2 regions of the Streptomyces sp. NPDC015532 genome follow, and region 1 is predicted to be linked to the other one. Evidence: predicted binding sites of a transcription regulator. Region 1 holds the regulator's gene; the other holds the start of a gene.

Region 1 (10,544 bases):
AACAGCCGCAATTGAGCCAGCCGCACTGCCGCGGGCCCCGGAGGATGTCGTGAGCGACACACAGACCCTGATCGAGAACCGTCCGCCGTCCGTCGCGGCCCTCTTCCTGGAGCGCGTGGCGGCCACACCCGACGCCGAGGCATACCGCTACCCGGTACCGGCCCCGGGTGACGGACCGGACACCTGGAAGTCGCTGACCTGGGCGCAGGCCGCCGAGCGGGTCTACGCCGTCGCCGCCGGGCTGATCGAGCTCGGCGTCCAGCCGGAGCAGCGCGTCGCGCTCGCCTCCTCGACCCGGGTCGAGTGGATCCTGGCCGACCTCGGCATCCTCTGCGCGGGGGCGGCCACCACGACCGTCTATCCGCAGACCAACGCCGAGGAGTCGGCGTTCATCCTGTCCGACTCCGGGAGCAGGGTCCTCATCGCGGAGGACGCGGCCCAGCTCGCCAAGGCCCGGGAGAAGCGCGCCGAGCTCCCCGAGCTCACGCACGTCGTGGTCATCGACGCGGAGGGCGTGGAGACCGAGGACTGGGTCCTGACGCTCGCCGACCTGGAGGCGCGCGGCTCCGCGTACCTGGAGAAGCACCCCGAGCTGATCAAGGAGCGCGTCGGCGCGATCACCGCCGACCAGCTCGCGACCCTCATCTACACCTCCGGCACCACGGGCCGCCCCAAGGGCGTCCGGCTGCCGCAGGACAACTGGTCGTACATGGCCAAGGCGATCGCCGCGACCGGCCTGGTCAGCCAGGCGGACGTCCAGTACCTGTGGCTGCCGCTCGCGCACGTCTTCGGCAAGGTCCTGACCTCCGGCCAGATCGAGGTCGGGCACGTCACCGCCGTCGACGGCCGCGTGGACAAGATCATCGAGAACCTTCCGGTGGTGCGGCCGACGTACATGGCGGCCGTGCCGCGCATCTTCGAGAAGGTCTACAACGGGGTCGCCGCCAAGGCGCGGGCCGGCGGCGGCGCCAAGTACAAGATCTTCCAGTGGGCCGCCGAGGTCTCCCGGGAGTACGCGAAGGCGAGCCAGGACAACTTCCGCCGCACGGGTTCGGCCTCGGTGCCGTTCGCGCTCGGCGCCAAGCACAAGGTCGCCGACGCGCTCGTCTACGCCAAGATCCGCGAGGCCTTCGGCGGCAACCTGCGTGCCTGCATCTCCGGCTCCGCCGCGCTCGCGCCGGAGATCGGCTACTTCTTCGCCGGTGCCGGCATCCACATCCTGGAGGGCTACGGACTCACCGAGTCCTCCGCCGCCTCCTTCGTGAACCCGGGCGAGGCCTACCGCACCGGCACGGTCGGCAAGCCGCTGCCCGGCACCGAGGTGCGCATCGCCGACGACGGCGAGATCCTGCTGCGCGGCCCCGGCATCATGGAGGGCTACCACGGGCTGCCCGAGAAGACCGCCGAGGTCCTGGAGGCGGACGGCTGGTTCCACACCGGGGACATCGGCGAGCTGTCCGCGGACGGCTACCTGCGGATCACCGACCGCAAGAAGGACCTCATCAAGACCTCGGGCGGCAAGTACATCTCGCCCGCCGAGGCCGAGGGCCAGTTCAAGGCGGTCTGCCCGTACGTCTCCAACATCCTCGTGCACGGCGCCGACCGGAACTTCTGCACCGCGCTCATCGCCCTCGACGAGCCGTCCATCCTCGACTGGGCCAAGGACAACGGCCTGGCGGGCAAGTCGTACGCGGAGGTCGTCGCGGCGCCCGCCACGGTCGCCCTCGTCGAGGGTTACGTGAAGGAGCTCAACGCGGGCCTGCAGCGCTGGCAGACCATCAAGAAGTTCCGTCTGCTGCCCCGCGACCTGGACATCGAGCACGGCGAGATCACTCCGAGCCTCAAGCTGAAGCGGCCGGTCGTCGAGAAGGCGTACAAGCACCTGATCGACGAGATGTACGCGGGCTCCCGCGAGGCGTAGCCCCCCGGCCATAGGCCCTCGCCCGTACGGGAGCGGGGGCGCGCAGGACCTCTCCGCGACCGAGCGGCGGAGTCCGCGCGCCCCCGCTCCCGTCGGAGCACTCCCGCGTTCCCGCTCGCCTCGGAGCACCCCGCGCGATCTCGCCTATCCGTCGCGCCTGTGCCGCATCCTGCTCAGCAGTTCGTCCATCCGTCTTAGCTGGTCGCGGAGTTCGGGCACGTCCGGGACGGCGCCGGCCGACAGGTGCGTGTCCATCCTCCTGAGGCGGGCGGCGAGTTCGTCGAACTGGTCCTGCTCACGGGCGAGCAGGCACTCCAGCTGACGGTTCTTGCGGTGCAGGTCGAGAAAGACACTGACCTTGGCGCGCAGGACCCACGGGTCGAACGGCTTCGCCAGATAGTCGGCGGCACCGGTCGCGTACCCGCGGAAGGCGTAGCCCGCGTCGGCGTCCGTGCCCGTCAGGAAGATGATGGGCACGTCCTTGGTCCGGTCGAGCCGCTTGATGTTCGCGGCCGTCTCGAATCCGTCCATGCCCGGCATCCGGATGTCGAGCAGGACGACCGCGAACCGCTGCCGCAGCAGCGCCCTCATCGCCTCCTCGCCCGAACGCGCGCGCACCAGCGGCTCGTTGAGGGAGCGCAGGACGGCCTCCAGCGCGACCAGGTTGTCCTCCATGTCGTCGACCAGGAGGATGCTCGCTCCCTCGTAGGTCGTCGTCTCGGCGCTCATGATGACGGTGCCTCACTCGGTCCGTGGGTTCTCGGTGCCGCGCGGTCCGGCGACCGGTCCATGACCGCTCCGGGCGCCGCGCCGAAGTCTCCGTCCCGCGTCGCCGTCGTCGCGGCGGGGCGTCGGACGTGGATCGGATGCTCGATTCTGTCCGTCTTCGAGCACATCCATACCACTGTTCTCACTCATGACGGCCCAGTTCGGTGACTCGGCGCTTATGGGCGCCGCCGGTCTGTCACCCTGGCCGCATTCGAGGTGTCTTCGTCCGAACTGCCCAGGGAGCCGCACAGTGGGGGCCATTCCGACGCAACGGGAGTCCACGCCATGCGCACCGGACGCGCTCGCGCACCACCCCGCCGGCCGGGACCTCGTGTCACGTACATCGCTGCCCGGCACTCCGCTCGCCCCCGCGGCCGCGCGCCGATTCCTCCGCGACACCCTCCTGAGCTGGACCGAACCGGCCCTGCCCGGCTCCGAGATCATCGACGACCGGCTCACCGGCGACGCGGCCGTGGTGGTCAGCGAGCTCGTCACCAACGCCGTCGTGCACGCGGGCACCGACGTCGAGCTGCTGTGCCGCCTGGAGTGCCCGGCCGACGGCCCGCCCGGCCCGCTGGTCGTCGAGGTCTCCGACCAGCATCCCTCGCGTGCCATACGGGAGGACGGCGCCGAACCGGCCTACGGGACACCGGAGTACGGGCGGGGCCTGCGGCTGGTCTCCGCGCTCTCCGAGGCCTGGGGCATCACCTATCGTCCGGGCGTCAAGACGGTGTGGTCGAGGCTGCTGGTCGACGGGACCGCCGGTGCTCCGCAGGCCGCGGGCGTCTTCGCGGAGGCCGACGACCCGCGCCGGCCGGGCCGCTTCGACGACGTGAGCGGACTCGCCGGACCGGGCGTCTTCGCGGGTGCGGGCGATCTCTCCGTGTCGGGAGGGTTCGCGGACGACGACGGTTTTCCCGGGCCCGGGGGATTCGGGGCCGCGGGCGGTCCGGCCGGCCCGGGGGGATTCGGGCCCGCCGACGGGCTCGCGGGAACGGGCGGGTTCGCCGGGGCGGCGGAGGACACGGAGTCCGTCGGGGCCATCGCGTACGCCGAGGGGCCGCTCCCCGGGTACCGGCCGGGGGCCGGCGCCGAGCCGTACCGCGCCCTGCCCGCCTCGGGGGCCGGCCGGAGCACCGGGCGGGGCCACGACTGGCTCGACCGGGGAGCCCTCTCCTTTCTCGCCGAGGCCTCCGACCTGCTCGCCGGTCAGCTCGACGAGGACCTGGTCGCCGCGCTGGCCGGTCAGCTCCTCGTGCCGCGTCTCGCCGACTGGTGCGCCGTATGGCTGGAGGACGAAGCCACCGACCGGGCCGGCGGACTCGGTCTGGCCCTCGGCCCCCGCCTCGCCCGCGTCTGGCACGGCAGCGAGAACCTCATCGAGGGGCTGCGCCAGGCCCTGGAGAAGGACCCGCCGCGGCTGCCCGACGCGGTGCGCTCCCGCGCCGTCCCGGTGCCCTGGCCCGGCGAGGCGCTGGGTGCCCGCGGGGCGAGCGGGGCGGCGCTGGCGTACCGGCTGATCGCGGGCGGCCGGCCGCTGGGCACGCTCGTCATCGGCCGGGCCGGACCGCCCGACTTCCCCGACGAGGTCACCGGACTCGTCGAGGACCTCAGCCGCCGTATCGCCCTGGCCATCGGAGCGGCACGCCAGTACGCGCGCCAGGCGACCATCAGCCGGGTCCTGCAGCGCGGGCTGCTGCCGGGCGCGGTCGCCGAGATCCCCGGGGTGCGCAGCGCCCTCGTCTACGAACCGCTCGACAAGGGCGGCCCGAGCGGTGACTTCTACGACGTGTTCCCGGCGGGCGACGGGCGCTGGTGCTTCGCGGTCGGCGACGTCCAGGGCAAGGGGCCCGAGGCCGCCGTCGTGATCGGCCTGGCGCGGCCCTGGCTGCGCCTGCTGGCGCGTGAGGGCTACGACGTCGCGGACGTCCTCGACCGTCTCAACGAGCTGCTCCTCGACGACGCGACGGAGGCCGCGGACGCGGCGGCCCGCGCTCTCGTGGCCGCGGGCGGGCCCGGGCTCGGCACCGACCCCGGCCCGCAGACGCGCTTCCTGTCCATGCTCTACGGCGAGCTGGTCCCCTTCGAGGGCGGAGTGCGCTGCACCCTCGCCTCGGCGGGGCATCCGCTGCCGCTGCTGCTGGGCCCCGACGGGGGCGTACGGGAGATGGCCCGGCCGCAGACCCTGCTCGGCGTCTTCGAGGACCCGGGATACACCTCCGAGTCCTTCGAGCTGTACCCCGGGGACAGCCTCCTGTGCGTCACCGACGGCGTGACGGAGCGGCGCGACGGGTCCCGTCAGTTCGACGACGACGACGGTCTCGCGCACGCCCTCGCGGGCTGTACCGGCCTGAACGCCGAGATGATCGCGGAACGGATCCGCGGGCTGGTGCACGCGTTCGGCACCCGCCCGCCGGAGGACGACATGGCCCTGCTGGTGTTGCAGGCCGAGTAGCGGGCCCCTCCGAGGACCGGGGACTCTGGGCCCGGCACGTCGCCCCTCCCCGTGGACATGCCCCGTCCCCGCCCCCGGTGCGCCCCCCGGACCGTGCCGGGCATGTCCACCCCGGCTGTGCTGGACAATGGAACGCATGCCTTCCGCACTTCCCGACGGTGAGCCCGTCCCCGACGACGGGGCGCTGCCCGCGCACGCCCTGGCCGGGGCGGCCGACCGGCCTCTCGGGTTCTACCTCCACGTGCCGTACTGCGCGACCCGCTGCGGTTACTGCGACTTCAACACCTACACGGCGACCGAGCTGCGGGGCAGCGGGGGCGTGCTCGCCTCCCGCGACAACTACGCGGACACCCTGACCGACGAGATCCGGCTCGCCCGCAAGGTCCTCGGCGACGACCCCCGCCCGGTCCGCACGGTCTTCGTCGGAGGCGGTACGCCCACGCTGCTGGCCGCCGACGATCTCGTACGGATGCTGGGCGCGATCCGGGACGAGTTCGGGCTCGCGGACGACGCCGAGATCACGACGGAGGCGAACCCCGAGTCCGTGGACCCGGAGTACCTCGCGACCCTGCGCGCCGGCGGCTTCAACCGGATCTCCTTCGGCATGCAGAGCGCCCGGCAGCACGTCCTGAAGGTGCTCGACCGCACGCACACCCCGGGCCGCCCCGAGGCCTGTGTCGCCGAGGCCCGCGCGGCCGGATTCGCGCATGTGAACCTTGATCTGATCTACGGCACGCCGGGGGAGTCGGACGACGACTGGCGGGCGTCGCTCGAAGCCGCCCTCGGCGCCGGTCCCGACCACATCTCCGCGTACGCGCTCATCGTCGAGGAGGGCACCCAGCTCGCGCGCCGGATCCGCCGCGGCGAGGTCCCGATGACGGACGACGACGTGCACGCGGACCGGTATCTCATCGCGGACGAGGTGATGTCGGCGGCGGGCTTCGACTGGTACGAGGTGTCGAACTGGGCCACCTCCGAGGCCGGCCGCTGTCTGCACAACGAGCTGTACTGGCGCGGCGCCGACTGGTGGGGAGCGGGCCCCGGCGCGCACAGCCACGTCGGCGGCGTTCGCTGGTGGAACGTGAAACATCCGGGGGCCTACGCGGCGGCGCTGGCCGAGGGCCGCTCCCCGGGGGCAGGCCGTGAACTCCTGTCCGACGAGGACCGCCGGGTCGAGCGGATCCTCCTGGAACTGCGGTTGCGCGAGGGCTGCCCGCTCTCCCTGCTCCGCCCCGACGGCCTCGCGGCCTCCCGCCGCGCTCTGTCCGACGGACTCCTCGAAGCCGGTCCGTACGACGCCGGCCGCGCCGTTCTCACCCTGCGCGGCCGCCTCCTCGCGGACGCCGTCGTCCGGGATCTGGTGGACTGAACACCTGTTCCCGCGCGGTTCCCGGCCAAGTTTCACGCGGGACCGGGACGGCCGGCCGGGGACGCGACCGTTCCCGGGGAACCGGCCGCCGTCCGGTCACTCCGGCGCCGTGACGAAGTCGATCAGTTCCTCCACGCGGCCCAGGAGTGCCGGTTCCAGGTCCCTGTAGGAGTGGACCCGGGACAGGATGTGCTGCCAGGCCGCGCCGGTGTTCTCCGGCCAGCCCAGGGCCCGGCACACGCCCGTCTTCCAGTCCTGGCCGCGCGGGACGGTCGGCCAGGCCGCGATGCCGACGGAGGACGGCTTCACGGCCTCCCAGACGTCGATGTACGGGTGGCCGAGCACCAGGGCGTGCTCGCTGGTGACCGCCTCGGCGATCCGGGACTCCTTCGACCCCGGGACCAGGTGGTCCACGAGGACGCCGAGCCGGGCGTCCGGGCCCGGGGCGAACGCGTCGACGACCGCCGGGAGGTCGTCGACGCCCTCCAGGTACTCCACGACGACGCCCTCGATGCGCAGATCGTCGCCCCAGACCCGTTCCACCAGTTCGGCGTCGTGGCGGCCCTCGACGTAGATGCGCCCGGCGCGCGCGACCCGGGCGCGGGCGCCGGGTACCGCCACCGAGCCGGAGGCGGTACGGCTGGGGCGTACGGGAGCCGTGGCCGCCGGGCGGACCAGGGTCACCACCTTGCCCTCCAGGAGGAAGCCGCGCGGCTCCAGCGGGAACACCCGGTGCTTGCCGAAGCGGTCCTCCAGGGTCACCGTGCCCGCCTCGCAGCGGATCACCGCGCCGCAGAAGCCGGTGCCGGCCTCCTCGACGACCAGACCCGGGTCCGCCGGGACCTCGGGCACGGACCGGGGCTTCTTCCACGGCGGGGTCAGGTCCGGAGAGTACGAGCGCATTCGGATGACGATAGGAGAAGTCCGGCGGCGCTCACCGCGACACGCCGGAACCCGTCGTGCCGAAGCGTGCCGTCAGGGTGTCCCGCTGGGTGCGGACGAACGCGGCGTCCACGATCGCCCCGTGCCCGGGGACGTACAGCGCGTCCTCGCCGCCCAGTCCGAGCAGCCGGTCCAGCGCCGCGGGCCAGCGCGACGGTACGGCGTCGGGGCCCGCCTGCGGCTCGCCCGACTCCTCGACCAGGTCGCCGCAGAACACCACGGCCGGGTCGCCGGACACGACGGCCACGAGGTCGTGGGCGGTGTGGCCCTCGCCCGTCCGCACCAGCCGGACCTCGACGCCGCCGCCGAGATCCAGGTCCCAGGTGCTCCGGACGAAGCCGCGGGGACGTACGAGCGTGTCGGCGGCCTCCTCCGCCGCCCCCGGGTCGAGACCGTTGCGCACCGCGTCCGCGCACAGCGCGTCGCGGCCGTTCTCGTAGACCCCGGACGAACCGTCCGCGACGAGGATCCGAGCGCCCGCGAACGCCGCGGCGCCGAACACGTGGTCGAAATGTGGGTGGGTGAGCGCGATATGAGTCACACGCCCGCCGGTGAGGGCCCGCGCGTCGGCGCGCAGCGCGGCGCCCTCCGCGAGGCTCGACCCGGCGTCGATCATCAGCGCCGCCCCCTCGCCGACGACGAGCCCGGCCGTGCAGTCCCAGTCCGGAAGCCGCCGTCGCCCCACCCGGGACGTCACCCTTTCCCACCCGAGCTCTTCCCAAGTCAGCCTCATGCGGCGACGCTAACGGTGACCGGGTGCCGTGCACGACCTCGCAGGCCCGCCCTTGCCCGGGGCGTGCCTCACCGCCGTACACTGAGCTGGGGAACGTTGGCACTCGCGTGCGCTGAGTGCCAGACGAAAGCCACGAAGGCCACAAGACCACCGAGTCGACTCCTGGAGGTGTGCGCGATGCTCAGCGAACGCAGGCTCGAGGTGCTGCGCGCCATCGTCCAGGACTACGTGGGCACCGAGGAGCCGGTCGGCTCCAAGGCGCTCACCGAGCGGCACCGGCTGGGCGTCTCGCCCGCGACGGTCCGCAACGACATGGCGGTCCTGGAGGACGAGGGGTACATCGCCCAGCCGCACACCAGTGCCGGGCGCATCCCCACGGACAAGGGGTACCGCCTCTTCGTCGACAAGCTCGCCGGCGTCAAGCCGATGACCGCGCCCGAGCGCCGCGCCATCCAGAACTTCCTGGACGGTGCCGTCGACCTGGACGACGTCGTCGGCCGGACCGTGCGGCTGCTCGCGCAGCTCACCCGGCAGGTCGCCGTCGTGCAGTACCCCTCGCTGACCCGCTCGACCGTGCGCCATGTGGAGCTGCTGTCCATGGCTCCCGCGCGGGTGATGCTCGTGCTGATCACGGACACCGGCCGGGTCGAACAGCGCATGATCAACTGTCCGGCGCCGTTCGGTGAGACGTCGCTGGCGGACCTGCGCGCCCGGCTCAACAGCCGGGTCGCGGGACGCCCCTTCGCGGACGTCCCGCAGCTCGTCCAGGACCTCCCGGACGCCTTCGAGGCGGAAGACCGGGGTACGGTCTCGACGGTGCTCTCCACACTGCTGGAGACACTCGTCGAGGAGACCGAGGAGCGGCTGATGATCGGCGGTACCGCCAATCTGACGCGATTCGGACATGACTTCCCTCTCACCATCCGGCCGGTGCTCGAAGCGCTGGAGGAGCAGGTCGTGCTCCTCAAGTTGCTTGGAGAGGCCGGAGATTCGAGCATGACCGTGCGAATCGGGCACGAGAACGCGTACGAGGGACTCAACTCCACGTCCGTGGTCTCCGTCGGCTACGGTTCGGGCGTTGAGGCAGTAGCCAAACTCGGCGTGGTCGGCCCGACCCGCATGGATTACCCGGGAACGATGGGAGCGGTACGAGCGGTGGCACGGTACGTCGGACAGATCCTGGCGGAGTCGTAAGTGGCCACGGACTACTACGCCGTACTCGGCGTGCGCCGCGACGCGTCCCAGGACGAGATCAAGAAGGCGTTCCGGAGGCTCGCTCGCGAGCTGCATCCGGACGTCAATCCCGATCCGAAGACGCAGGAGCGGTTCAAAGAGATCAACGCCGCGTACGAGGTGTTGTCGGACCCGCAGAAGAAGCAGGTCTACGACCTCGGCGGTGACCCGCTGTCCCAGCAGGGCGGCGCGGGCGCCGGAGGCTTCGGCGCGGGCGGCTTCGGGAACTTCTCGGACATCATGGACGCGTTCTTCGGCACGGCGTCGCAGCGCGGACCGCGCTCGCGCACCCGCCGGGGTCAGGACGCCATGATCCGGCTGGAGATCGAGCTCGACGAGGCGGCCTTCGGCACCACGAAGGACATCCAGGTCGACACGGCCGTCGTCTGCGGCACCTGCAACGGCGAGGGCGCCGCACCCGGCACCTCCGCGCAGACCTGTGACATGTGCCGCGGTCGCGGCGAGGTGTCCCAGGTGACGCGGTCCTTCCTCGGCCAGGTCATGACCTCACGGCCGTGTCCGCAGTGCCAGGGCTTCGGCACCGTCGTCCCGACCCCGTGCCACGAGTGCGCGGGTGACGGCCGGGTGCGCTCCCGTCGCACCCTGACGGTCAAGATCCCGGCCGGTGTCGACAACGGCACCCGGATCCAGCTCGCGGGCGAGGGCGAGGTCGGCCCCGGCGGCGGCCCCGCCGGCGACCTGTACGTCGAGATCCACGAGCTGCCGCACTCGACCTTCCAGCGGCGCGGGGACGACCTGCACTGCACGGTCACCCTCCCGATGACGGCGGCGGCCCTCGGCACGAAGGTGCCGCTGGAGACCCTCGACGGCATGGAGGAGGTCGACATCCGTCCGGGCACGCAGTCCGGCCAGTCGATCCCGCTGCACGGCCGGGGTGTCACCCACCTGCGCGGCGGCGGCCGCGGCGACCTCATCGTGCACGTCGAGGTCACCACGCCGACCAAGCTCGACCCGGAGATGGAGCGGGTGCTGCGCGAGCTCGCCAAGCTGCGTGGCGAGGAGCGGCCCACGGGTCAGTTCCAGCCCGGCCAGCAGGGTCTCTTCTCCCGGCTGAAGGACGCCTTCAACGGCCGCTGATCCATGTGGGGCACGGGGCGGGACA
Region 2 (10,544 bases), on a different contig from region 1:
CAGGGAGTATGCGCCGGCACTCGTCCCGGGCCTGCTGCAGACACGGGGGTATGCCCAGGCCATGTTCCGCCGGGGACGCCCGACGGCAACAGCGCAGGTCATCGACGAGTTGGTCGCGGCCCGACTGGAACGTGGGCGCCTGCTCGACGATCCAACAACGCCGCTGTTGTGGGCGATCCTTGACGAGGCTGTCCTACGCCGAAGGGTCGGCGATTGGCCGGTCATGGCCGAGGCCCTACGCCACATTGCCACCCTGGTGGAAGGGCACCGGGTCATCGTGCAAGTGCTGGCCTTCGCAGCGGGAGCCCACATGGCCATGGAGGGCTCCCTCAAGCTGATGACCTTCAACGACGCCGCACCTCTCGCTTACCTGCAAGGCCTGGGGACAGGCCGGCTGGAGGACGACCCGGCCACCGTCGCCCACCATGACCTGACCTTCCACCTCCTCGCGGCCAGCGCACTCTCACCGCACGAATCACTGGCCCTGATCCGCTCGGTGGCCGAGGATTACGCGCATGAGCGACAGCCCTGAGTACGCCCTGCGCAAGGCCACTTGGCGCAAGTCCAGCTACAGCGGAGCAAGCGGCGGCGACTGCCTGGAAGTTGCCCTGGCTGCGGGCCACCCCCCTCACATCCCCGTCCGGGACTCCAAGAAGCCCGGTTCCGTGATCGCCTTCGGGGCCGCCGCGTGGGGCGCCTTCGTGGGCCACCTCGGCGCCACCGGCTGACCGGGGCGGAGCGCGGAAAAAAGGGACGGCGCCCGCGTCGCGGCGGGCGCCGTCCCTCCCCCGTTCCCCCTGTTTCCAGGAAGCTGTGTCAGCTGAGCGTGCGCAGCGCCGCCGCGTCGTACGGAGCCAGGTCCTCGAAGCGTCCGGCCAGGACCTTCGCCGCCCACTCGGGGTCCTGGAGCAGCGCGCGGCCGATGGCGACGAGGTCGAACTCGTCGCGCTCCATGCGGTCGAGGAGGTCGTCGATGCCCTTGACCGGGGAGCCCTCGCCCACGAAGGCCTTGATGAAGTCGCCGTCCAGGCCGACCGAGCCGACGGTGATGGTGGGCTTGCCCGTCAGCTTCTTCGTCCAGCCCGCGAGGTTGAGGTCGGAACCGTCGAACTCGGGCACCCAGTAGCGGCGCGTGGAGGCGTGGAAGGAGTCGACACCGGCCGCGGCGAGCGGGGCGAGGATCGCCTCCAGCTCCTCCGGGGTCTCGGCGAGCCGGGCCTCGTAGGCCTGCTGCTTCCACTGCGAGTAGCGGAAGATGACGGGGAACTCGGGCGAGACCGCGGCACGCACCGCGGCGACGATCTCCGCCGAGAACTTCGTACGGGCCACCGGGTCACCGCCGTACGCGTCCTCGCGCCGGTTGGTGCCGGCCCAGTGGAACTGGTCGAGCAGGTAGCCGTGGGCGCCGTGCAGTTCGACACCGTCGAAGCCGATGCGCTCGGCGTCCGCGGCGGCCTTGGCGAAGGCCTCGACGACGTCGTCGAGGTCCTGCTGGGTCATGCTCTTGCCGGTGACCTCGGCGCCCTCCTTGTAGAGGCCGGAGGGGCCGACGGGCGGGGCGTCCGTGAAGGGCGGCTCGCCCGCCTTGCGGACCATGCCGATGTGCCAGAGCTGCGGGACGATCGCACCGCCCGCCGCGTGCACGGCGTCGGCGACCTTCGCCCATCCCGCGAGCTGCTCCTCGCCGTGGAAGCGCGGCACCGCGTCGCTCTGTCCGGCCGAGTCGTGGCCGACGTAGGTGCCCTCGGTGACGATCAGGCCGACGCCCGCGGCGGCGCGGCGGGAGTAGTAGCCGACCACGTCCTCCCCCGGTACACCACCCGGCGAGAACATCCGGGTCATCGGGGCCATGGCGATCCGGTTCGGGACGGTCAGGCCGTTGATCGAGACGGGACGGGACAGGATCTCGGCTGCGCGGGTCGCGGCGTCAGCGGTCACGTGGGGGCTCCTCGAAGAGGTGGTCGGTATGACGTCGAGCGGTCTGCGAAGCAGGAGATTCCGTGCGGTATGTGCACATGCATCAACTGCTCTTCAGCGTCAACCTCCGCACCGGGCGGAGCATTCCGCCGTACCCGGGCCCGCTTCTGTGATCCGGGCCACGTCGCGGGTCGGGCCGCGGCCCCGGGAGCCGTCCGGGGCGGGCCGGGAAACGCCCGAGGGCGGCACCCCCCTTGCGGGAAGGTGCCGCCCTCGGTACGTCAGGACGGTTGATCGACCGGGGTCGATCAGAAGTCCATGTCACCGCCCGGCATGCCGCCCGGAGCGCCGCCGGCAGCGGCCTTCTCCGGCTTGTCGGCGATGACGGCCTCGGTGGTCAGGAACAGCGCGGCGATGGAGGCGGCGTTCTGCAGGGCAGAGCGCGTGACCTTCGCCGGGTCGATGATGCCTTCGGCGATCATGTCGACGTACTCACCGGTCGCGGCGTTCAGGCCGTGGCCGACGGGAAGGTTGCGCACCTTCTCGACGATGACGCCACCCTCGAGACCACCGTTGACGGCGATCTGCTTGAGCGGGGCCTCCAGGGCGAGACGCACGGCGTTGGCGCCGGTCGCCTCGTCGCCCGTGAGCTCGAGCTTCTCGAAGACCGAGGAGGCCTGGAGCAGGGCCACGCCACCACCGGCGACGATGCCCTCCTCGACGGCCGCCTTCGCGTTGCGAACGGCGTCCTCGATGCGGTGCTTGCGCTCCTTGAGCTCGACCTCGGTGGCGGCACCGGCCTTGATGACGGCCACGCCGCCGGCCAGCTTCGCCAGACGCTCCTGGAGCTTCTCGCGGTCGTAGTCCGAGTCCGAGTTCTCGATCTCGGCACGGATCTGGTTCACACGGCCGGCGACCTGGTCGGCAGAGCCGGAGCCGTCGACGATCGTGGTCTCGTCCTTGGTGATGACGACCTTGCGGGCGCGGCCCAGCAGGTCCAGACCCGCGTTCTCCAGCTTGAGGCCGACCTCCTCGGAGATGACCTCGCCGCCCGTGAGGATGGCGATGTCGCCGAGCATGGCCTTGCGGCGGTCACCGAAGCCCGGAGCCTTGACGGCGACGGACTTGAAGGTGCCACGGATCTTGTTGACGACCAGGGTCGACAGGGCCTCGCCCTCGACGTCCTCGGCGATGATCAGCAGGGGCTTGCCGCCCTGCATGACCTTCTCCAGGAGCGGGAGCAGGTCCTTCACGTTCGCGATCTTGGAGTTCGCGATCAGGATGTACGGGTCGTCGAGGACGGCCTCCATACGCTCCATGTCGGTGGCGAAGTACGCCGAGATGTAGCCCTTGTCGAAGCGCATACCCTCGGTGAGCTCCAGCTCCAGACCGAAGGTCTGGGACTCCTCGACGGTGATGACGCCTTCCTTGCCGACCTTGTCCATCGCCTCGGCGATGAGCTCGCCGATCTGGGTGTCGGCGGCGGAGATGGAGGCCGTGGAGGCGATCTGCTCCTTGGTCTCGACATCCTTCGCCTGCTCAAGCAGGGCACCGGAGACGGCCTCGACGGCCTTCTCGATACCGCGCTTGAGGGCCATCGGGTTGGCGCCGGCGGCGACGTTGCGCAGACCCTCGCGCACGAGCGCCTGGGCCAGCACGGTCGCCGTGGTCGTACCGTCGCCGGCGACGTCGTCCGTCTTCTTGGCGACTTCCTTGACCAGCTCGGCGCCGATCTTCTCGTACGGGTCCTCGAGCTCGATCTCCTTGGCGATGGAAACACCATCGTTGGTGATCGTGGGGGCGCCCCACTTCTTCTCGAGGACGACGTTACGGCCCTTGGGGCCGAGGGTGACCTTGACGGCGTCAGCGAGCTGGTTCATCCCGCGCTCGAGACCGCGCCGTGCCTCCTCGTTGAACGCGATGATCTTGGCCATGTGAAGTGGTCCTCCCGGACGGGGTGGATTGCTCCGGATCGTGCCCGCGCCCGCGACGGACGGCCTGCAAGCCTTGTGGTTCCTTGCCCCACAGGCCCGCGGGCCTCGCTGACCCGATCCAAGTTCTGTCACTCTCACTGGGAGAGTGCTAACGCCAATGATTAGCACTCGACCCCTGCGAGTGCAAGCGCCTCTCGCGAAAACAGCCCCTGCGCGGGCCCTTGCGCGAAGGTCCGCACAGGTACCGCGCGGGGGGCGTGCGCAGGCGCGGGACGCGCGCCGGGCAGCGCCCGCGACGGGCCGGCACGCACGAGGGGCCCGCATCCCCGGTGGGATGCGGGCCCCTCGTGCGTGAGTTGCGTCGGTGGTCGTTCGCGCCCGATCAGACGGCGAGTTTGACCATGTCCGCCTGCGGACCCTTCTGGCCCTGCGAGATTTCGAACTCCACTCGCTGACCCTCTTCAAGGGTGCGGTAGCCGTCCATCTGAATCGCGCTGTAGTGCACGAAGACGTCCGCACCACCGTCGACCGCGATGAAGCCGTACCCCTTCTCCGCGTTGAACCACTTGACGGTGCCCTGAGCCATGCCTAACTCCCCTATTACTGGCCCTTGCACAGATCCACACTTCGCGGATCCGGGTCAGACCTCACCCCCCAACGGTTGGGGGTGTGCGCCGGAACGCGTCGACCGCGGCTGAATGTATCTGTCCAACTGCCCTCTGCAACAGGTCAATCGGACGAGAATTCTGGGCATGGCCGATCAATGATATGCGGAGAATGCGCAAGGATTCGGGGCAAGTCGGGCCCCGTAAATGCCATAAAATGCCCAAAAAGGCGAGGCAGTTTGGCTACTTCTTGTCGGCCCGCGAACGGTCACTCATATGCGTCCGGCATGAAACCAACATCCAAAAACAAGCGGCTTCCCCGACTCTAGCGCGTTCAACCCTACAGAATTGCCCCCTCCGTTTCTCTCACGGAGGGGGCAATTCGATGAACTCAGCGTGTTCGGCATTACCGAGGGTAACGATCAGCCTCCGGCGACGGCCGGAATGATCGAGACACCCACACCGTCCGGGGTCGCCGTCTCCAGGCCCTGCTCGAAGCGGACGTCGTCGTCGTTGACGTACACGTTCACGAAGCGGCGCAGCTTGCCCTGGTCGTCCAGGACGCGCGCGGCGATGCCCGTGTGGTTCTTCTCCAGGTCGCTGATGACCTCGGCGAGGGTCGCGCCCTCGGCCGTCACCTCGGCGGCGCCACCGGTGTAGGTGCGCAGGATGGTGGGGATGCGGACGTTGACGCTCATGATGCGAGGCCAGCCTCTCGGAAGGAGTCGAGGTTCGGGCGGATGGTCGCGGTCAGCCCGGTGTCCGAGGCCACCGCGTCCAGGGTCTTGAGGCCGTCGCCGGTGTTCAGCACGACCGTGGTGAGGGCCGGGTCGAGGAGACCGTTCTCGATCAGCTTGCGGGTGACGCCGACGGTCACGCCACCGGCCGTCTCCGCGAAGATGCCCTCGGTGCGCGCGAGCAGCTTGATCGCGTCGACGATCTGCTCGTCGTTCACGTCCTCCACCGCGCCGCCGGTGCGCCGCGCGATGTCGAGCACGTACGGCCCGTCCGCGGGGTTGCCGATGGCGAGCGACTTGGCGATGGTGTCCGGCTTCTGCGGCCGTACGACGTCGTGGCCGGCCTTGTAGGCGACGGAGACCGGGGAGCAGCCCTCGGCCTGGGCGCCGAAGATCTTGTAGGGCCTGTCCTCGACCAGTCCGAGCTTGATCAGTTCCTGGAGTCCCTTGTCGATCTTCGTGAGCTGGGAGCCGGAGGCGATCGGCACGACGAGCTGGTCGGGGAGCCTCCAGCCGAGCTGCTCGCAGATCTCGTACGCCAGCGTCTTGGAGCCCTCGGCGTAGTAGGGCCGCAGGTTGACGTTGACGAAGCCCCAGCCCTCGCCGGCCGGGTCGCCGATCAGCTCGGAGCAGAAGCGGTTCACGTCGTCGTAGTTGCCCTGGATGCCGACGAGCTCTCCGCCGTAGACCGCGGCCATGACGACCTTGCCCTGCTCCAGGTCGTGCGGGATGAACACGCAGGAGCGGAAGCCGGCGCGGGCCGCCGCGGCGCCGACGGCGCCGGCGAGGTTGCCGGTGGAGGAGCAGGAGAGAGTCGTGAAGCCGAAGACACGGGCCGCTTCGATGGCCTGGGCGACGACGCGGTCCTTGAAGGAGTGCGTCGGGTTGCCGGAGTCGTCCTTGACGAAGAGCTTTCCGGCGTCGACACCGAGCTCACGGGCCAGGTTGTCGGCCTGGACGAGCTTGGTCCAGCCCGGGTTGATGTTCGGCTTATCCGCCACGTCCGCGGGGACGGGCAGCAGCGGCGCGTAGCGCCAGATGTTCGCGGGTCCCGCTTCGATGCGCTTGCGGAGTTCTTCGGTCTCGTAGGCCGAGAAGTCGTAGGCGATCTCCAGCGGGCCGAAACACTCCTCACAGGCGAAGACCGGGCCGAGCGGGACGCGGTGTCCGCACTCGCGGCAGGAAAGCGCCGTGGCCGGGCCGAGGTCGACCGCTTCGGCGGAGTTCGTGGTACTTGCAACTGTCTGCGCAGCCATGGAGGCGAGGCCCTTTCCTCATCTTCCTCACGGCGCACTTCGCCGCGAGACGGATTTGGCACCTTCCCGAGCCGGGAGCCTCGCGACGCGATCGACATCGATCGGTACGAGACCGGCTGGAGGGTTGCCGGGGCTTCATCGGGCCGTATCCCTCTGCCCCTCTGGATGAGCGGTATTTGATTGTTGAACTGTTGAACGCGATACGTACCGACGATCCAGGACATGCGATGGTCATCCGCGTTGTTCAAGACTGTAACCGAAGGCCAGGACAGTTGAGATAGTCGTCCGAACCGCGAGACGACGGCAATCGATCTGCCGCTGGCCGCAGCGGGCACGCCGATGAGAGCGTGTGATCAGACAGTGAGGAGCCGCAGACCGTGCTGAAAGACGTCGAAAGCTGGCTGAGCACACGCTCCTGGTCCGTGACCGACCGCCCGCTCCACAAGATCATGGCCGCGAAACGCATCACGGGATCGACGGTCAGTGTGGTGCTGCCCGCGCTCAACGAGGAGGAGACCGTCGGCGAGATCGTGGCGATCATCCGCCACGACCTGATGCAGCAGGTGCCGCTCGTCGACGAGATCGTCGTCGTCGACTCCGGCTCGACCGACCGCACCGCCGCGGTCGCCGCCGCGGCGGGCGCGAGGGTCGTGCACCGCGACGACATCCTCCCGCGGATCCCGGCCGTGCCGGGCAAGGGCGAGGTGCTGTGGCGGTCTCTGCTCGTGACGAGCGGGGACATCGTCTGTTTCATCGACGCGGACCTCAAGGAGTTCTCGTCCGACTTCGTCACCGGGATCGTGGGCCCGCTGCTCACCGACCCCGGCGTAGATCTGGTCAAGGCCATGTACGACCGCCCGCTGGGCGGCGCCTCGGGACAGGGCGGCCGGGTCACCGAGCTGATGGCCCGCCCCCTGCTGAACATGCACTGGCCGCAGCTCGCGGGCTTCGTCCAGCCGCTCGGCGGCGAGTACGCCGCCCGCCGCTCGCTGCTCGAACAGCTCCCCTTCCCCGTCGGCTACGGCGTCGAACTGGGCATGCTGGTCGACGCCCTGCACCTGGTGGGCCTGGACGCCCTCGCCCAGGTCGACGTCGGGGTGCGCAAGCACCGCCACCAGGACGGCCAGGCCCTGGGCCGCATGGCCGCAGCGATCTACCGCACCGCACAGCTCCGGCTCGCGCGCGGCCATCTGATCCGCCCCGCCCTCACCCAGTTCGAGCGCGGCCGGGACGGTTTCCAGCCGCGCACGTACTCGGTGGACACGGAGGAAAGGCCGCCGATGAGCGAAATCTCCGAGTACCAGCGGCGCAGGGCCGCCTAGACCGGCCCCGACGGCCGCGATCACATACGGCCGAAGGGGCGCGTTTGAGCGTTTCGACACGGGGCTAGGTTTCGAGGCATGGCTTCAACGCACGGTGCTCACCACATCCTGGTCGCCTCCAACCGCGGCCCGGTCACCTACGAGGTACGGGAGGACGACTCGCTGCACGCCCGGCGCGGCGGCGGCGGGCTCGTCTCCGGACTCTCGGCGATCGGGCCGGACGCGGGCGCCCTGTGGGTGTGCTCGGCGCTCGGCGACGGCGACCGCGAGGCGGTCCGGCGCGGGGTCGGCGAGGACGGCGTGCGCATGCTGGCCGTCGACGCCGAGGTGCACGCCGACGCGTACAACGGCATCGCCAACTCCGTGCTGTGGTTCGTCCACCACATGCTCTACCAGACCCCGCTGGAGCCGGTCTTCGACGCGGAGTTCCGGCGCCAGTGGGAGTCGTACCGGACCTACAACCGTGCCTTCGCCGAGGCACTGGCCGAGGAGGCGGCCGAGGGCGCGGCCGTGCTCGTCCAGGACTACCACCTGTGCCTGGTCCCCGGGATGCTCCGCGAACTGCGCCCCGACCTGCGCATCGGCCACTTCTCCCACACCCCGTGGGCACCCGAGGACTACTTCCGGATGCTCCCCGACGACATCCGCGCGGAACTGCTGGACGGCATGCTCGGCGCGGACCGCGTGGCGTTCCTGACCCTGCGGTGGGCGACCGCCTTCACGCGGTGCGTGGAGACGGCCGCCCCGGAGCGGTACCGGGTCTCCTCCCCGGAGGGCCGGCCGGAGATCGAGCACCTCGACGGCTCCCCGCCCCGCCGGACCCTCGTCGGGGTGCACGGCCTCGGCGCGGACGCCGAGTTCCTGCGCGAGCGCTCGCACCGCGCGGACGTCGGGGAACGGATGGCCGCGCTGCGCGAGGAGATCGGCGCGGGCCGCAAAACGATCGTGCGCGTCGACCGGACCGAGCTGTCCAAGAACATCGTGCGGGGGCTGCTGGCGTACCGGCAGCTCCTAGACGACCACCCCGAGTGGCGCGAGCGGGTCGTCCACGTGGCGTTCGCCTACCCCTCGCGGCAGGACCTCGCGGTCTACCGGGACTACACGGCCGAGGTGCAGCGCGTCGCCGACGAGATCAACTCCGGGTACGGAACGCCTGGCTGGACTCCGGTGGTGCTGCATGTGAAGGACGACTTCGCGCGCTCGCTCGCCGCCTACCGGCTGGGCGACGTCGCCCTCGTCAACCCCATCAGGGACGGCATGAACCTCGTCGCCAAGGAGATCCCGGTGGTCTCCGACGAGGGCTGCGCGCTGGTCCTGTCGCGGGAGGCCGGGGCGTACGAGGAACTGGGCGAGGACGCGATCTCCGTGAACCCGTACGACGTGACCGGTACGGCGCGGGCGCTGCACGAGGCGCTCGGCATGCAGCCGGGCGAACGAGCCGAACGCACCAAGCGCCTCACCGCAGCGGCCACCGCCCTCCCCCCGGCCCAGTGGTTCCTGGACCAACTGCGCGAGCTGGAGGCCTGAGCAGAAAATTCAGCCCTCTGGCCGGATCCCGGCTGCGGCTGCAATTTTCAGCCCCGGCCGGGGAAATCTCAGCCCCTCCGGCGTTTGAGGAGCGGGGGTCCGGGGGCGGAGCCCCCGGGTACGGGACGGGCAGGGGCGGAGGGGGCGAAAAGCCTGCCCCCCGGCCCGCGCGGAAGACGAGCGGCCGGTCAGGCGAGTTCGGCCGCGAGGGCCGCGAGGAGGCGGACGACTCCGGCGGGCCCGTCGACCACCAGGTCGGCACGGTCGGCGAGTTCGGCGACCTCGGAGCTGCCGCTGCACACCAGAAGGCCGGGGATCCCGTCGGAGCGGAGCTTGTCGACGGCGGCGAAGGCGGGCAGGTCACCCAGGTCGTCACCCGCGTACAGAACGGCCTCCGCACCGATCTCCCGCACGTACTCCATGAGGGCGACGCCCTTGTCCATCCCGGGCGGGCGCAGCTCCAGGACCATGCGCCCCGGCTCGACGATCAGCCCGTGCCGGGCGGCCAGTTCACCCAGCGGCCCCCGGAGCGCCTCGAACGCGGCCTGAGGATCGGCGGCACGCCGCGTGTGCACCGCGACCGCACGGCCCTTCTCCTCGATCCAGGTGCCCTGCCAGGCGCCGATGCCGTCGAGGAACCCCGGCAGTTCGGCGCGGACGGCGGCCACGCCGGGATGCGGGGCGGGGGCGGTGACCGTGCCGCTCACCGCGTCCCAGCGCTCGGCGCCGTAGTGGCCGAGGACGACCAGGTGCTCCAGCCCGGCCACGCCCGCGAAGCCGCCGTGGCGCACGGCCACACCGGCGGGGCGGCCGGTGACCACGGCGACGGAGGCGACCTTGGGGGCGAGTGCGGCGAGGGCGGGGACCGCGTCGGGGTGCGCGCGGGCCCGGTCGGGGTCGGGGACGATGGGTGCGAGGGTTCCGTCGAAGTCGAGTGCGACGACCGTCCGGGCGGGGCGCGTGAGGATCGCTTCCAGAGCGTCGCGTCCGGCGGGGGTCACCGGGGCCGGCAAGGAGTCCTTGGATTCGGGGTGGCTGCCCATGGGGCGACCCTATCCGGGCGGAGGCGGGCGCACCGTTCCTATGGACCGACCGGAACGGACTCCTGTCGCGAGAACTCCTGATCGGTCAGGAGTCCTGGGGCCGGTCCGGACGCCCCGCCCTCAGCGCTCGTCCCGGCGGGCCTCCCGGACCCGGCGCAGTCTGTTCACCGTGACGGGGTCGTGCGCGAGGGCGCGCGGGTCGT

What was found. The regulator HrcA, encoded in region 1, represses chaperone genes, less so after heat shock. The targets are predictions, from matches to a motif close to TTNGCACTCNGNNNNNCNGAGTGCNAA.
Positions count from the first base shown of each region.
Region 2: a site for HrcA is predicted at 3,977-4,003, ahead of groL (chaperonin GroEL). Genes of this name have one in related genera too.

Region 1 is NZ_JBIBSY010000001.1:552,594-563,137, forward strand. Features, by position in the region: gene ACF07B_RS02310 (long-chain fatty acid--CoA ligase) at 50-1,921, shown strand; gene ACF07B_RS02315 (two-component system response regulator) at 2,066-2,650, opposite strand; gene ACF07B_RS02320 (SpoIIE family protein phosphatase) at 3,021-5,144, shown strand; gene hemW (radical SAM family heme chaperone HemW) at 5,281-6,513, shown strand; gene ACF07B_RS02330 (DUF3097 domain-containing protein) at 6,610-7,416, opposite strand; gene ACF07B_RS02335 (MBL fold metallo-hydrolase) at 7,448-8,188, opposite strand; gene hrcA (heat-inducible transcriptional repressor HrcA) at 8,366-9,382, shown strand; gene dnaJ (molecular chaperone DnaJ) at 9,383-10,519, shown strand.
Region 2 is NZ_JBIBSY010000014.1:156,344-166,887, reverse strand. Features, by position in the region: gene ACF07B_RS32920 (Scr1 family TA system antitoxin-like transcriptional regulator) at 1-532, shown strand, start outside; gene ACF07B_RS32915 (DUF397 domain-containing protein) at 516-728, shown strand; gene ACF07B_RS32910 (NADH:flavin oxidoreductase) at 817-1,938, opposite strand; gene groL (chaperonin GroEL) at 2,226-3,851, opposite strand; gene ACF07B_RS32900 (cold-shock protein) at 4,234-4,437, opposite strand; gene ACF07B_RS32895 (MoaD/ThiS family protein) at 4,879-5,154, opposite strand; gene thrC (threonine synthase) at 5,151-6,449, opposite strand; SAM riboswitch class I at 6,465-6,621, opposite strand; gene ACF07B_RS32885 (glucosyl-3-phosphoglycerate synthase) at 6,827-7,771, shown strand; gene ACF07B_RS32880 (trehalose-6-phosphate synthase) at 7,850-9,298, shown strand; gene otsB (trehalose-phosphatase) at 9,487-10,341, opposite strand; gene ACF07B_RS32870 (DUF3263 domain-containing protein) at 10,462-10,544, opposite strand, start outside.